4 regions of the Janthinobacterium sp. UMAB-60 genome follow, and region 2 is predicted to be linked to each of the others. Evidence: predicted binding sites of a transcription regulator. Region 2 holds the regulator's gene; each other region holds the start of a gene.

Region 1 (3,694 bases), on a different contig from region 2:
CATGAACGTCAAGCGCATCGAACGCTTCACCAAGCAATTGATCCCGGTCAATGTCATCGAAGGTTTCGAGCCTAAGAAAACGGCGTCGGCACCACGTTCGAGCGCCCGTCCAGGCGGCTGGAAACCAGGCGACAACCGTGGCGGCGCGAAGCCAGCGCAACGCACGTTCAGCAAGCCAGGCGCACCACGCAAAGACGGCGCACCTAGCACCGGCGGCGGCTACAAGGGTTCCAACCCGCGCAGCACCGACGGCGCACGCCGCAGCTACGGCGACCGTTAATCACGGCGCCATGCCGCCAGCAGGCGGCAGGCAATAAAAAAACGGCCACCAGATCGCTCTGGTGGCCGTTTTTTCATGTCCGCTGCATTTATTTCTTCGACACCTTCTGGCGCGACAGCTTGCGCAGCTTGGCTTGCTCGAAGCGCACCTGCTGCTCCGGCGTTTCCAGTACCAGCGGCGGCACGGCCACGGGCTTGCGGTTGGCGTCCACGGCCACCATCGTGAAATAGCAGCTGTTGGCGTGGCGCACCAGGCGCTGCTGGATGTTTTCCGTCACCACGCGGATGCCCACTTCCATCGAGGTCGTGCCCGTGTAATTGATCGAGGCCAGGAAGGTCACCAGCTCACCCACGTGGATCGGCTGCAAGAACATCACCTGGTCCACCGACAAGGTGACCACATAGCTGCCCGAATAGCGGCTGGCGCAGGCGTAGGCGACGCTGTCGAGGTATTTCAGGATGGTGCCGCCGTGCACATTGCCGGAAAAGTTGGCCATATCGGGCGTCATCAGGACCGTCATCGTCAGTTCATGGGCCGACCAGTTCATCGCGCTGTCCAAAGTGTTCTCCAAGGGGGAATAAAAGTGAGGGGGATGTAAAAACCGGCCCCAGGGGCCGGTGGCAGGGACAGGCTGTTACAGTCCCAGGGTATCGATGTCGGCCAGCGAGTCGCGGCCCTTGTCGGAAATGTCGTGGCCCTCGCCTTCCGCGCGCGCCACGATGTGGGCTTTCTTGCCCAGGAAATAGGCCACGTCCGATTCCAGCTTGGTCAGCGGATCGGCGGCGACGGCGCGCAGCCCCATGATGCAGCGGCGCAGGAACAGCAACTGTTGTGCTTTCTCGGTGATGGACAAACGGCCATCGCGTGCATAGCTGAGCAGCTTCAGGCCGGACAGGCGCTTGGCATTGCGGGCAACGCAAGCACTGGGGCGCTCGGTCTTGATGCCGCGTGCAACTTGCTCCAGCGCGTCATATTCATCGGTTGTTAATTTCTCGTTCTTCATTACTTTTCCATAAAAGGCCAGGTGTTCGGCCCCCATGGTACGCGCCCCGCTGCGCATCGGCAACAGGCAACGTGATTCAGTCGCCGCCCACCCTGCGGATGGCGTACCGAAAATGCGCGTGAAGCGCGCTTATTTGTAGCTGCGCAGCAGCAGCCACGCCAGGCCGCAACCAGCCACGGCGCCCGCCAGCGCCAGCGCTGCGAGGTTTTTGCTGGTGATCACAGGGCGCCGGCCCAGGTAGATTTTGTTATGCAAGGAATTGCCCATGGTGGTCTCCTGTACAAGAATTTTTATGATGTCTCATTATAAGAACAGAATCGTGACGGCCACATGACACACAGCAGTTAGCGCTTGATTTGTATCCACTCGGCAATGTTTATTGGCATTTTTGTTGTTTAATTGGCGTGGCGCCACCGCCGCCCGCGCAATCCATTTCCGACCAGAAATAAACAGCGCGCGGCAGTGGCCTCGCCGCCCAGGTGCGCTCAGGCGCGCGATGACTTGCTGTCAGCCCATCTTGACGGGCGGCGGCGGCGGCGTCGGTTCCTCGACGGGCACGGGATCCGTGTGCGGCGGCTTTTCTGGCGGCGGCGTCAGCGGATCGCCTTCGGGCGGCGGCGGAATATCCGGTTCAGGCGTGCTGTGCGCACGCAGCGGGGCATGACGGGATGGTAGTTGCATGGTGACCTCCTTTGCCCCACTGTAGCCGATGACAGGAAAGACTGGCGCCCGCGAGCCGCGCCATAGGCCGGGTAAAACGTCGATTTTTTTTACACACGCGCGAAAAACGGCACCCCTGTTTTTATAAGCTGTTGAATTCAAATGCAAATATTAGATGGTACGAATTCTGCTTCAAGGGCGTATGAGGTTATCTGAGGCAGCCGCCACAGTGACCTGGTCCGATCAACCCTCACGCTGAAGGAAATGCCATGAAAACGCTGTCCTCATTCCTGCGTCTCGCTCTCTCCGCGGCCACCATCGGCGCCGCGCTGATCAGTGCTCCCGCATTCGCTGGTCCTTTGTTTACCGTCAATGAAGGTTCCGTCCCCGGTTCCGCGGCCAATCTGGTGGTGGCCGACCGCATCAGCTTTGAATATCACGCGCGCGTCGAACAAACCATCGTTGGCGGTTTAGGTGGCGGCAACGACCCCTTCACTCAAACAGGCTTTCTGACCAAGGCCGCTTTCGGCAGCCCCAATGGCGGCAGCGTTCCATCGCAACTGAACGCCCTCAATGGCTATGGCATCTATGGCCTGTTTACCATCACCGGCCAGTCCGATACGCTGGCTGGCGGGATCCACGCCAACTTTCAAACCCTGAGCATGACCTTGTACATCGACCCCAACCAGGACACGGCACTGTCGATCAGTAACGTGGCAGGTTCGCCGGTGAACGTGGGTGGCGTCACCGGCGATGACTTTGCGATCGTGACCTACACGCTCGACGTGGGCGAAGCACACATTTTCGCCGGCCTGGCCCAAGGCGACTTCAAGGCCTTGCTTAACGCCACATTGACGCCGCAAGGACAGTTATTTTTCGTCAACCCCAACCCGTTTTTCCCGCTGGAGTCCCTCAGCGGGAATACGAACAGCTTCGTCGGTGGCAGCCTGACCAACAGTTTCATCGCGATGGCCGACGGTGGCGGCCTGGAATTATTCCAGGCCGCTGTACCTGAACCAGGCACCATCGCCCTGCTCGGCATCGGCCTGTTTGGCCTGGGCATGACTGCGCGCCGCAAGCAAGGCGGGCAGCGCCAGGCTTGACATGCGATCATCGCGCCTGAAAGCCGCTGAGGTCCTCAGCGGCTTTTTTCGCTGTGGCAAGCGGCAAACCCATGCCGTTCACGCAAGCGTCCTCCCGTTGACCGGCGCCACCAGCAAATCGTGCAGCGGCCGGCGCAAGGAGCGCGCCTGGGCCGCCGGGCCGGCGCCGATGCGGCCAAGGAACACGGCCCGATCAAACGCCACAGCACCCAGCACGGCCTGGCATTGCAGCGCCAGTTCCTGCGCCAGCTCCAGCATGCCGTCGGTGCGCGAAAAGGCCCGCCGTTCGCGCACATAACGGGCGAAGATCAGCGGCGTCAGTTCCGGCTGTAATTGCAGGCCCAGCTGCGTGGCCGTCAGCCAGAAGCGCTGCATGGCCCTGCCCGCCGCCACGTAATCGTCGATGTGACGCGGCGGCGCCTCGGCCAGCAGCACGAAATGCGCGGCGCAATACAGGCCCGGCAGCAAGTCCATCTGCAGACGCGGGGCAATGGTGCCTCCCAGCCAGGTATTGAAAAAATCCACGCGGCGCCAGCTGTGCATGACCCAGCGCATCAGCCGCGCCGTCATCGGGTCCACGCCCAGCGCCTGTTCCGGGATGCGGTCGCTGCTGAAGCGCGCCCCCCACTCGATCACGTCGCGGTGTAC
Region 2 (3,694 bases):
TGGACGAAGTTGCTCATGGCAGGCAGGAAAGAAGTGAAAGTGCAAACATTCTAGCGCCTGTGCGGGGAAGATTGCGTTCAACAGGTCCAGGCGCAAAAAAGGGCGCAATGTGCGCCCTTAGTTGATCACAACCGGTTGAAAGTCGCGGGCCAGTTAGGCGGCGGCGAATTCTTCTTCCGAGTTGTCTGGCAGATGCTTGATCGCCTCTTTACCGTGCCCTTGCACTTTGGTTTTGTACTTCATCACTTGCCTGTCCAGCTTGTCGATCAGGGTATCGATTGCGGCATACAGGTCATGCGCCAGGCTTTCCACATAGACGGTTTTGCCACTCAGACGCAGGTTGACTTCGGCCTTTTGACGTTTTTCTTTCTCTTTGAGGTTATCCACGGTCAGAATCACGGCGATATCGATAACTTGATCGAAATGACGTTTCACGCGCTCCAGCTTCGTTTGTACGTATTCACGGATGGCTGGTGTCACTTCGAGATGATGTCCGCTGATGGTGAGATTCATACACACTCCTAAAGATGATCGGGTTCGTGCGGTCCATCCTATCCGGCCCGCAGAGGAACCGAAAAAAACTTACAAACACTTACGCAGGCTCACTGGCGGAATTTTCAACGCTTCCCGGTATTTGGCAACAGTACGTCGCGCAATCACCATGCCTTGTTCCCCCAGCATGTCCGCAATCTTACTGTCGGATAAAGGATTTTTAGGGTCTTCTGCTCCTGTCAGTTGCACGATCAATGCCCGTATCGCCGTCGATGACGCTTCGCCCCCCGCTTCGGTGGCGACGTGGCTACCAAAGAAATATTTCAACTCGAACATGCCGTGCGGGGTCAGCATGTACTTTTGAGTTGTTACCCGCGAGATAGTACTCTCGTGTAAACCCAGTGTATCAGCTATTTCACGGAGCACAAGGGGGCGCATGGCAACGGCCCCATGCGAGAAAAAGTTCTTTTGTCTTTCTACTATCGCCTGCGCCACGCGCAGGATCGTGTCGAAGCGCTGGCGCATATTCTTGATCAGCCACTTGGCTTCCTGCAACTGCGCGCCCATGGCGCCCTCGCCCTTGCCCTGCTTGAGCAGGTTGGCGTACATGGCGTTGACGCGCAGGCGCGGCATGACGTCATTGTTCAGGGTGACTTGCCAGCCATTGCGCGCGCGCTTGACGACGACGTCGGGCACCACGTAATCGGACACGTCCGAGGCAAACACGGCGCCCGGATGCGGATTGCACTGGCGAATCACCGTCTGCGCTTCGCGCAAGTCTTCCTCGTCGCAATCGAGAGCTTTTTTCAGCTTGTTGAAATCGCGCTGGGCAAACCAGGCCAGGTGCTTTTCCACGATGACGAGGGCCATGCGCCGCGTCACCATGGCGACGTGCGGCAAGCGCTTGATTTGCAGCGCCAGGCATTCGGATGCATTGCGCGCGCCCACGCCCGGCGGATCGAAACTTTGCAGCAGGGACAAGGCCGTGCGCATCTCGTCGGCGTCGATTTCCAGCTCTTCCGGCAGGCGCGCCAGGATGTCGTCGAGCGACTCTTCCAGGTAGCCATTGTCGTCGAGCGCGTCGATGATCAGCTCGACCAGCGCGCGGTCGCGCAATTCGAGCACCGTCACGCGCATCTGCTCCATCAGGTGTTCGCGCAGGGTGCAGTGATGGGCCTCCAGTTGCGGACGCGAATCTTCGTCGTCGGGCGCCTTGCCCCGGCTCGCCTCGCTCCAGTCGCTGTCGCCGCCGTCCGCGGCGGCCGGGCTGTCACCCGCCTCGCCGTCAAAGGTTTCCGCTTCGGCTGGCGCCGCGGGCGCCTCCTGGCCTGGCGGCTGGGGCGGCGCTTCGGCCGGCGCGGCCGTGGAACTCAGGGCCCCGTCGGACAGCAGGCGCAGCGAACGGTCGAGCGGATCGTCGAGGCGCTCGAGCAAGGGATTGTCCGTCAGCAGTTGCTCGAGTTCCTGGTGCAATTCCAGGGTAGACAATTGCAGCAGGCGTATCGATTGCTGCAACTGCGGCGTCAGTGCCAGGTGCTGCGAGGTGCGCAGCTGCAATGATTGTTTCATTGGCTCACATGCGGAAGTGTTCGCCCAGATAGACCCGGCGTACCGACTCGTTCGCGATGATGTCGTCGGGGCGTCCCGACGCCAGCACCGAGCCCTGGTTGATGATGTAGGCACGGTCGCAGATACCCAGCGTCTCGCGCACATTATGATCGGTGATCAGCACGCCGATATTGCGCTCCTTCAAGAAGCGCACGATGCGCTGGATCTCGATCACGGCGATGGGGTCGACACCGGCGAACGGCTCGTCGAGCAGCACGAAACGCGGGTCGGTGGCCAGCGCGCGGGCGATTTCCACACGGCGGCGCTCGCCGCCCGACAAGGACAGCGCCTGGTTCTCGCGCAACTTTTCAATTTGCAAGTCGGCCAGCAATTTATCCAGGCGCTCTTCGATCTCGGCCTTCTTCAGGGGACGGCCTTCGACGGTCTGGATTTCCAGCACGGCGCGGATATTGTCTTCCACCGTCAGCTTGCGGAAGACGGACGCTTCCTGCGGCAGATACGACAGGCCCATCTGCGCGCGGCGGTGGATCGGCAGGCGGGAAATGTCCACGCCGCTGATATCGATGCTGCCGCCGTCCGACGGCACCAGGCCGACGATCATGTAGAACGAGGTGGTCTTGCCGGCGCCGTTCGGGCCCAGCAAGCCCACCACTTCGCCGCATTCGACTTGCAGCGAGACATCATGCACGACTTGCCGCTTGCCATAGGTTTTTTGCAGCCCGCGAACGATCAGGGTGCTGCCGCAACGTGTATTGTCCATTAGTTCTTTCCTGGCGCGGGCGTGGCCGGCGTCTTGGGCTTCGGCTGGATCACCATGCGCACGCTGCCGCCATCCGGCGTGCTGGTGCCGCTGTCGGAATTTTCCATTTTGAATACTTCCTTGCGGCTGTCATACGAGATGAAGGCGCCGTTGGCCACGTCGGTCACTTTCGTGCCTTCCAGGCGCGTCAGCTTGGCCTTGGAAAACAGTTTCACCACTTCCGTCTTGTTGTCGTATTCCACGCGCTCCGCCTCGCCTTCGACCCACAGGTCGCCCGCGCCATCGCGCTTCTGGCGGAAGGTGGCCAGCTTGCCGGGATCGGCCCAGAACGTGATGAACTGGTAGCCTTGCGGGTCTTCCGTGATCAGGGCCCGGCCCGCCTTCATGGTCAGCGTCCCTTTCACCAGCACGACATCGCCCGTCAGCGTGCGCACCTGCTTGACGTCATCGACGTGGCCGCTACGTGCCGTGATGACGGCTTCCTTCTCGGAATCGGCCTTTTCGGCATGCGCCACGCCCATCACGGCCAGAGAAAATACGGTCAACAGCAAGATATTCTTCATAGTATGGTTTCCTTGTTTCATTCTGTCATTTTGCCGCCGCGGCCGGGCGCGGTTTCGGCGGGAGGACCATGCGCAGCGCATTCTGCACTTCCACCACGCCGGTGGCGTTATTGGCCTTCATGCCGATGCCATTGATGCGCGAGGCGCCCGTCAGGATATCGACAGGCACGTCCGTTTCCATTCTTTCCTCATCCGGGAATACCGTCAGCGCTTCCGTCCTGACTGTCAGGTTCTGCGCCTTCGGACTGGCCACGCGGTCGATCACGACTTTGCGGTACAGTTGCAGCCGGGTATTGTCCTGGTCGATATG
Region 3 (3,694 bases), on a different contig from region 2:
CCCGACGTCCACCTGGGTAAAGGGTCGACCATCGGCAGCGTGATTCCCACCCTGGGCGCGGTGATTCCGGCGGCGGTGGGCGTGGATATCGGTTGCGGCATGATGGCGGCGAAAACCACGCTGACGGCCAGCGACTTGCCCGATAGCCTGGGACCACTGCGCAGCGCCATCGAGCGCGCCATTCCGCACGGGATGTCGCTGAAGACGCGCGGCCACCGCGGCCGTGACGAAGGTTCCTGGCAGACGCCGCCTTCGGTGGTCGATGCCGCGTGGCTGCAATTGAAAGATGAATTCGACGCCATCTGCCTGAAAACGCCGAAGCTGAAAAATACGAATAACTACCGTCATCTGGGAACTTTGGGCAGCGGAAACCATTTTGTCGAAGTGTGCCTCGATGAACAGGGTTCCGTGTGGTTCATGCTGCATTCCGGTTCGCGTGGGGTGGGCAATGCCATCGGCACGCATTTCATCGAACTGGCCAAGCAGGATATGCGCACGCACTTCATCAACCTGCCCGACCAGGACCTGGCTTACCTGGCCGAAGGCACGCAGCATTACGACGATTACGTGGAAGCGGTGGGCTGGGCGCAGCGGTTTGCACGCAACAACCGCGAAGTGATGATGCAGAACCTGATCGCGGCCGTGCGCACGGTCATCCATAAGCCGTTCCAGACGCATGTGGAAGCCGTCAACTGCCACCATAACTATGTGCAGAAGGAGCACCACTTCGGCAAGGATGTGCTGGTCACGCGCAAGGGGGCCGTCTCGGCCCGCGCCGGCGAGCTGGGGATCATTCCCGGTTCCATGGGCGCCAAGAGTTTTATCGTACGCGGCAAGGGCAATGCGGAGAGTTTCCATAGCTGCAGCCACGGTGCTGGACGCACGATGAGCCGCACGGAAGCGAAGCGGCGCTTCAACCTGGCCGACCAGATCCGCGCCACCGAGGGCGTGGAATGCCGCAAGGATGAAAACGTGATCGATGAGATTCCGATGGCTTACAAGGATATCGATGCGGTGATGCTGGCGCAGCGCGAACTGGTCGATGTCGTGCATATCCTGAAGCAGGTCGTTTGCGTCAAAGGTTAACAGAGAGAAAGAAGAAATGATAGAAATTGATGGAGCGCAAGGCGAAGGCGGCGGACAGATTTTGCGCTCGGCGCTGAGCCTGTCCATGATCACGGCGCAGCCATTCCGCTTGACGAATATCCGCGCGGGGCGGGAAAAGCCCGGTTTGCTGCGCCAGCATCTGCTGGCCGTGCAGGCGGCGGCCGCCATTTGCGGAGCGCGCACGACGCCGGTGGCGCTGCGCGCAGCGAGCCTGGAATTCATGCCTGGCCCCATACGCGGCGGCGATTACCGCTTTGCCATCGGCAGCGCCGGCAGCTGCACCCTGGTACTGCAAACCTTGTTGCCGGCTTTGCTGCATGCGGATGGGCCGTCCACCGTGCGCATCAGCGGCGGCACGCACAATGCCATGGCGCCGCCCGTGCATTTCCTGCAGCGCGCGTATGGCCGCATCCTGGAACAGATGGGCGCAGAGGTAGAGATTACGCAGCAGCGCTATGGCTTTCATCCCGCAGGTGGTGGCGAGGTGCTGGCCACCGTGCAACCGTGCCAGCGCTTGCTACCCATTTCACTGCTGCAGCGCGGCGAACGCAAGGCCGGGTATGCGGAAAGCGTGGTGGCGGGCGTGCACGTGAGCGTGGCGCAGCGCGAGCTCGAGCGTGTCGCCAGCGTCATGGGCTGGAGCGGCAAGCAGCTGCGCCTCGTCGGCTTGCCGGCGGAGCAGGGACCGGGCAATGTCCTGTTGCTGACGCTGGAGCATGAACACGTCACGGAAGTGTTTACTTCCTTCGGCGAAAAGTCCTTGCTGGCCGAATCCGTGGCCAAGCGCCTGTTGAACGAGGTACGCGCCTATCTCAAGACGGACGCGGCCGTGGGCGAGCACCTGGCCGACCAGCTCTTGCTGCCGATGGCGCTGGCCGGTGGCGGTGCTTTCAGTTGCAACAAGGTGTCGCAGCATGCGCTGACGAATGCGGAGGTGATTGCCCGATTTTTGCCAGTACGTATTACTTTCGAGCAGAAGGAGCGAGGCAGCATCTGCACGGTGGTGGCCGCCTGACCCTCGTGGTGACACAGATACCTGTTGCAGCTGTTCCAAATTGATACATGGGCGGCCGGATGTGGGGCATGTACGCATGGCATGGCATTTGCTCTTCTTGGATATTGACTAAAAAAACCAAGGAGACCAGCATGACCTATTCCATCCGTACCCTGCTCGGCGTGGCAGCCGCCGGCGCCGTTGCCCTCACTTCCCTGCTGACCTTGCCGCATGCTTATGCGCACGGCAATGTCACGCCGCAAGGCGTCGACACCACGGGCTTGCCCAAGGTGGGCGACAAGTGGCTCGAACAAAATCCATATCGGGGCAACAAGCTGGCCTTGACGGTCGGCACGTCGGCCTACAACCAGAATTGCGCGCGTTGCCACGGCATCGAAGCCATCTCGGGCGGCATCGCGCCGGACTTGCGCCAGCTCGACCGTGATTGCTTCGGCATCAAAAATGAGACAAAGAAACAGGCTTGCTACAAGGAAACTGACAATTATTTCCTGGCGACCATCCGCCACGGTAAAGTACGCAATGGCGCCGTGTACATGCCGCCGTTCGAGGGCGTCTTCAACCAAGAAGCTATGTGGGCCATCAAGACCTACCTGGAAACCCGCCGCGAGCCTAACTGAGTCGATTGATCACCAAGGAGTCCCATGCGTTCATTCCAACTCCCGGGCGCGCGCGCGATGCTTTCGCTCGCTTGCCTGGCGCTGTGCGCAGCCGCGCCAGCGCGCGCCGACTGGCAGAAAGTGCAGCAGTCGGGCAGCCTGAAAGTGGCGGTGTATAACGAGTTCGCGCCGTTTTCCGACAAGGGCACGGGCATCGATATCGACATTGCCGAAGCGCTGGCCAAAAAACTGGGTTTAAAGCTGAGCTTGCTACCCTTTCCCGCTGGCGAAAACCTGAACGACGATTTGCGCAATATGGTGTGGAAAGGCCATTACCTCGGTTATGGTCCCGCCGATGTGATGCTGCACGTGCCAGTCGACAAGAAGTTGATGGCTGACAACGACAAGGTCGAGATCTTTGCGCCGTATTACGTGGAAACCGTGCGCCTGGCGCGCAGCGCGCAAGCCGTGCCGCAGTTCGATGGCGTCGCTTCGCTGGCAGGCAAGCGTATCGGCGTGGAAAAGGTCTCGATCGCCGCCATGCTGATGCTCGGTGAAGACAATGGCAAGTACCGCGACGACGTGCGCATCTTCGACACGGCGGCCGAAGCCTTGCAGCAATTGCAGGCCGGCAAGCTCGACGCCGTGCTGGCGAACCGTTCGGAAATCGAATCGGTGCTGAAAAGCGATCCCGCTTTCCCCTTGAGCGAAGTGGCGTTCGCCCGCTTGCCGCGTGCCGGCTGGGCCGTGGGCCTGGCCGTCAGCCGCCAGCAGCTCGACGTGGGCAAGTTGCTGCAGGCAGCCATGAATGAGATGGCGGCCAGCGGCGAATTGAAAGCCATTTTTGAAAAGTATGGCGTGAAGGAAGCGCGGCCGTAACAGGCCATGCTGGATGGCGAAGCCCGCGCATTGGAAGATGCGCGGGCTTTTTCTTTAGAAGCTGTATTGCGCGCTCACGCCCAACAACCAATTGCGG
Region 4 (3,694 bases), on a different contig from region 2:
TTGCCCAGTGGCCAGGTCAGCTGCCTCGGCGGCGAAAACTTGGGGGGCGAGGGTGGCGCTGCCGGCGACAAACAGGCTGGCGATGGTGTTCAAGCGGAAACGATGCTGCATGCGGGTTCTCCAATGTGAATAAAAGCCTGCTTGGTCGCGTGCGCGGCGCAGGTCTGCATAGTTGTATCAAGCAATATGCCTGCCATGTCTCCATTGGTGGGCGGAAATTATACGCGTGTCCGTGGCACGGCGTTTGCATGCAGCAATGATCAGAGGCGCCGCTACCGCGCGCTTTTCCTGTGTTTTGCCATTAAAAAGGTGATTATGCCCAACTTATTCTCGCGCTTGCGCCAGGTGTGCTGGCTGCTGCCGGCGCTCGCCAGCACCGCCCTCCAGGCCGCTCCTTTTGCCTATGTCCCTAATGAAAAATCGGGCACCTTGAGCGTGATCGACACGGCGACCGACCAGGTGGTGCGCCAGATCGCGGCAGGCAAGCGTCCGCGCGGCATCGCCGCCGACCCGACAGGACGGCAATTGTTTGTCACGGACGCCGCCAGCAGCGCCTTGTTGCTGATCGATAACGCGACCGGCACGCCCGTGCGCACGGTGGCGCTGGGCAAGTCGCCCGAAGGCGTCAGCGCCTCACAGGACGGTCGCTACGTGGCCGTGGCCGTCGAGGAAAACAATAGCGTGACCTTGCTCGATGGCCAGACGGGCGTCTTGCTCGCCGATATCAAGGTGCAAGGGCGCAACCCGGAACATGCCGTGTTCAGCCCGGATGGGCGCTGGCTGCTGGTCAGTGCGGAAGAGGCCGAGCAAGTCGATGTCATTGATGTGGCGCAACGCCGCCAGGTGGCGTCCATCGCCGTGGGACTGCGTCCGCGCGGCATCGGTTTCAGTCCGGACTCGGGCCGCGCCTATGTGGCGTGCGAACTGGTCAACGCCGTCTACGTGATCGACATGGCCGCGCGCAAGGCCGTCGCCACCGTTCCTGCAGGCAAGAATGCCAACGGCATCGTGGTCCACCCCGGCGGCAAGCAGGTGTATGTCTCGAATGGCGCGGATGGCACGGTGATGGTGATCGATACGGCCAGCAACGAGGTCACGGCCACCATTGCCGTCGGCAAGCGCCCGTGGAACATGGCCATCACGCCCGATGGCAGCAAGCTGTACGTGGCCAATGGCCGCTCGAACAGCGTTTCCGTCATCGATACGGCCAGCGCGCGCAAGGTGGCCGATATTGCCGTGGGCGAATTGCCATGGGGCGTGGTGATCCGTTAGGCAAGCTGGAACAAGTGTTCCAGTCTGGTACACCTGTTCCATTGTGCAGCGGCGATGGCGCGCTACGGCAGCAATTGAACCCGCCGATATCGCGACCAGGCCCTTGCAACAGAGGTAAAACCCGCTAAGTTGGGTAGGGGGACAGCGAGCTGGCACGGCATTTGCGGAAGACTCCGTGTACTCACCCCATCTGTACCAGGACGTTTGATTTTAATTAAAGCAATTCCATTCTAATTAACCCGATAGAGGACGACATGAATCTCGCAGACATCAGCAAACTGGGCGTAGCCAATCCCTTCAAACAACGCTATGACAATTACATCGGCGGTCAGTTCGTTGCCCCAGTAAAAGGTGAATACTTTCCTAACATCACGCCGATCACGGGCTTGCCGTTTTGCGAAATCGCCCGTTCCACGGCGGAAGATGTCGAGCTGGCGCTGGATGCCGCGCATGCCGCCAAGGATGCCTGGGGCAAGACTTCACCTGCCGAGCGCGCCAATATCCTGAACCGCATCGCCGACCGCATCGAACAGAACCTGAGCCTGATCGCCACGGCGGAAACCATCGATAACGGCAAGCCGATCCGTGAAACGATGAATGCCGACATTCCGCTGGCCATCGACCATTTCCGTTACTTCGCCGGCTGCATCCGCGCGCAGGAAGGTTCCGTCGCGCAAATCGACGCGGAAACCTATGCCTATCACTATCACGAGCCGCTGGGCGTCGTGGGCCAGATCATCCCGTGGAATTTCCCGATTCTGATGGCCGTGTGGAAACTGGCGCCAGCTCTGGCCGCCGGCAATTGCGTCGTCCTGAAACCGGCCGAGCAAACCCCCGCGTCCATCATGGTGTTGATCGAGCTGATCGGCGACTTGCTGCCGCCGGGCGTGTTGAACATCATCAACGGTTTCGGCCTGGAAGCGGGCAAGCCGCTGGCGTCGAGCAAGCGCATCGCCAAGATCGCCTTTACGGGCGAAACGGGCACGGGCCGCCTGATCATGGGTTACGCGGCGCAAAACCTGATTCCCGTCACCCTGGAGCTGGGCGGCAAGTCGCCGAACATCTTCTTTGAAGACGTGATGGATGCCGATGATGATTATTTCGACAAGTGCCTGGAAGGCTTTACCATGTTTGCGCTGAATCAAGGCGAGGTGTGCACTTGCCCATCGCGCGTGCTGATCCAGGAATCGATCTACGAGAAATTCATCGAACGGGCCTTGAAGCGCGTGGCCGCCATCAAGCAGGGCAACCCGCTCGACTCGTCCACCATGATCGGCGCCCAGGCGTCGCAGGAGCAACTGGAAAAAATCCTGTCCTACCTCGACATCGGTCGCCAGGAAGGCGCCGAAGTGCTGGCTGGCGGCGAGCGCCATACGCAGGCAGGCGACCTGGAGGGCGGCTACTACGTGCGTCCGACGGTGTTCAAGGGCAATAACAAGATGCGCATCTTCCAGGAAGAGATTTTTGGGCCCGTCGTGTCCGTGACCACCTTCAAGGATGAGGCCGAAGCGCTGGCGATTGCCAACGATACCTTGTACGGCCTGGGTGCCGGCTTGTGGACGCGTGACGGCTCGCGCGCCTTCCGCATGGGGCGCGCCATCCAGGCGGGCCGCGTATGGACCAATTGCTATCACCTGTATCCGGCCCACGCCGCGTTTGGTGGCTACAAGCAATCGGGTATCGGCCGTGAAAACCACAAGATGATGCTCGACCACTACCAGCAAACGAAGAACTTGCTGGTGAGCTATAGCCCGAAAGCGCTGGGCTTCTTCTAAACCGGCAACAGGCGCCACACCTGTAGTCCAGGCGCGGCGCAGAAAGGGATGCCATGAGTGCAGCAATTGCCCGGGTGGTCGCCACCGATGCAGCGCTGGAAATGATGGACAAGTTGCGTCAGCGTCACGGCCCGTTGATGTTTTTCCAGTCGGGCGGCTGCTGCGACGGCAGTGCGCCCATGTGCTATGCGCTGGGCGAGTTCGATGTCAGCGACACCGATGTTTATCTCGGCAACTTGAATGGCACACCGTTTTACATGGGACTCGAGCAATTCGAGTACTGGGAGCATACCCAGTTGATTATCGATGTGGTCGATGGCAATGGCGGCATGTTTTCACTCGACAACGGCACGGGCAAGCGCTTCCTGACGCGCTCGCGCCTGTTCACCGATGAAGAGTGCGCGCTGTTGCATGCCCAGCCGCATGAGCACCGCAAGACTTGATACACACATACTAATAAAACAGAGGGAGATGATTGTGCAGAAAAAAATCATGGGAATCGTCGTCGGTTTGAGTGTCGCCTCGTTGGTCCAGGCGGCCGACGTGGGCAATGTCACCAATGCCATGCTCGACAACACGGCGAAGAATCCGGCCAGCGTGCTGTCGTTTGGCATGGGCACGCAGGGGCAGCGCTATTCGCCGTTGAC

Evidence for each region. The regulator sigma-54, encoded in region 2, starts transcription at its own class of promoters, with help from an activator protein. The targets are predictions, from matches to a motif close to TGGCANGNAANCTGCTTT.
Region 1: a site for sigma-54 is predicted at 2,120-2,137, ahead of pepA (flocculation-associated PEP-CTERM protein PepA). Genes of this name have one in related genera too.
Region 3: a site for sigma-54 is predicted at 2,200-2,217, ahead of pedF (cytochrome c-550 PedF). Genes of this name have one in related genera too.
Region 4: a site for sigma-54 is predicted at 1,423-1,440, ahead of adh (aldehyde dehydrogenase). Genes of this name have one in related genera too.

What each region holds. Positions count from the first base shown of each region.
Region 1 covers NZ_LT607502.1:24,266-27,959, forward strand. The annotation lists gene K0F86_RS24765 (DEAD/DEAH box helicase) at 1-280, shown strand, start outside; gene K0F86_RS24770 (acyl-CoA thioesterase) at 369-827, opposite strand; gene K0F86_RS24775 (hypothetical protein) at 915-1,283, opposite strand; gene K0F86_RS24780 (hypothetical protein) at 1,413-1,550, opposite strand; gene K0F86_RS24785 (hypothetical protein) at 1,791-1,964, opposite strand; gene pepA (flocculation-associated PEP-CTERM protein PepA) at 2,213-3,046, shown strand; gene K0F86_RS24795 (nitroreductase family protein) at 3,125-3,694, opposite strand, start outside.
Region 2 covers NZ_LT607495.1:90,965-94,658, reverse strand. The annotation lists gene K0F86_RS21035 (3-hydroxyisobutyryl-CoA hydrolase) at 1-17, opposite strand, end outside; gene hpf (ribosome hibernation-promoting factor, HPF/YfiA family) at 154-513, opposite strand; gene K0F86_RS21025 (RNA polymerase factor sigma-54) at 583-2,061, opposite strand; gene lptB (LPS export ABC transporter ATP-binding protein) at 2,066-2,821, opposite strand; gene lptA (lipopolysaccharide transport periplasmic protein LptA) at 2,821-3,384, opposite strand; gene lptC (LPS export ABC transporter periplasmic protein LptC) at 3,410-3,694, opposite strand, start outside.
Region 3 covers NZ_LT607510.1:14,142-17,835, reverse strand. The annotation lists gene K0F86_RS26900 (RtcB family protein) at 1-1,086, shown strand, start outside; gene rtcA (RNA 3'-terminal phosphate cyclase) at 1,103-2,122, shown strand; gene pedF (cytochrome c-550 PedF) at 2,254-2,739, shown strand; gene K0F86_RS26885 (ABC transporter substrate-binding protein) at 2,764-3,597, shown strand; gene K0F86_RS26880 (TonB-dependent receptor) at 3,652-3,694, opposite strand, start outside.
Region 4 covers NZ_LT607510.1:8,463-12,156, reverse strand. The annotation lists gene K0F86_RS26880 (TonB-dependent receptor) at 1-111, opposite strand, end outside; gene K0F86_RS26875 (beta-propeller fold lactonase family protein) at 316-1,272, shown strand; gene adh (aldehyde dehydrogenase) at 1,527-3,047, shown strand; gene K0F86_RS26865 (DUF779 domain-containing protein) at 3,101-3,490, shown strand; gene K0F86_RS26860 (PQQ-dependent methanol/ethanol family dehydrogenase) at 3,540-3,694, shown strand, end outside.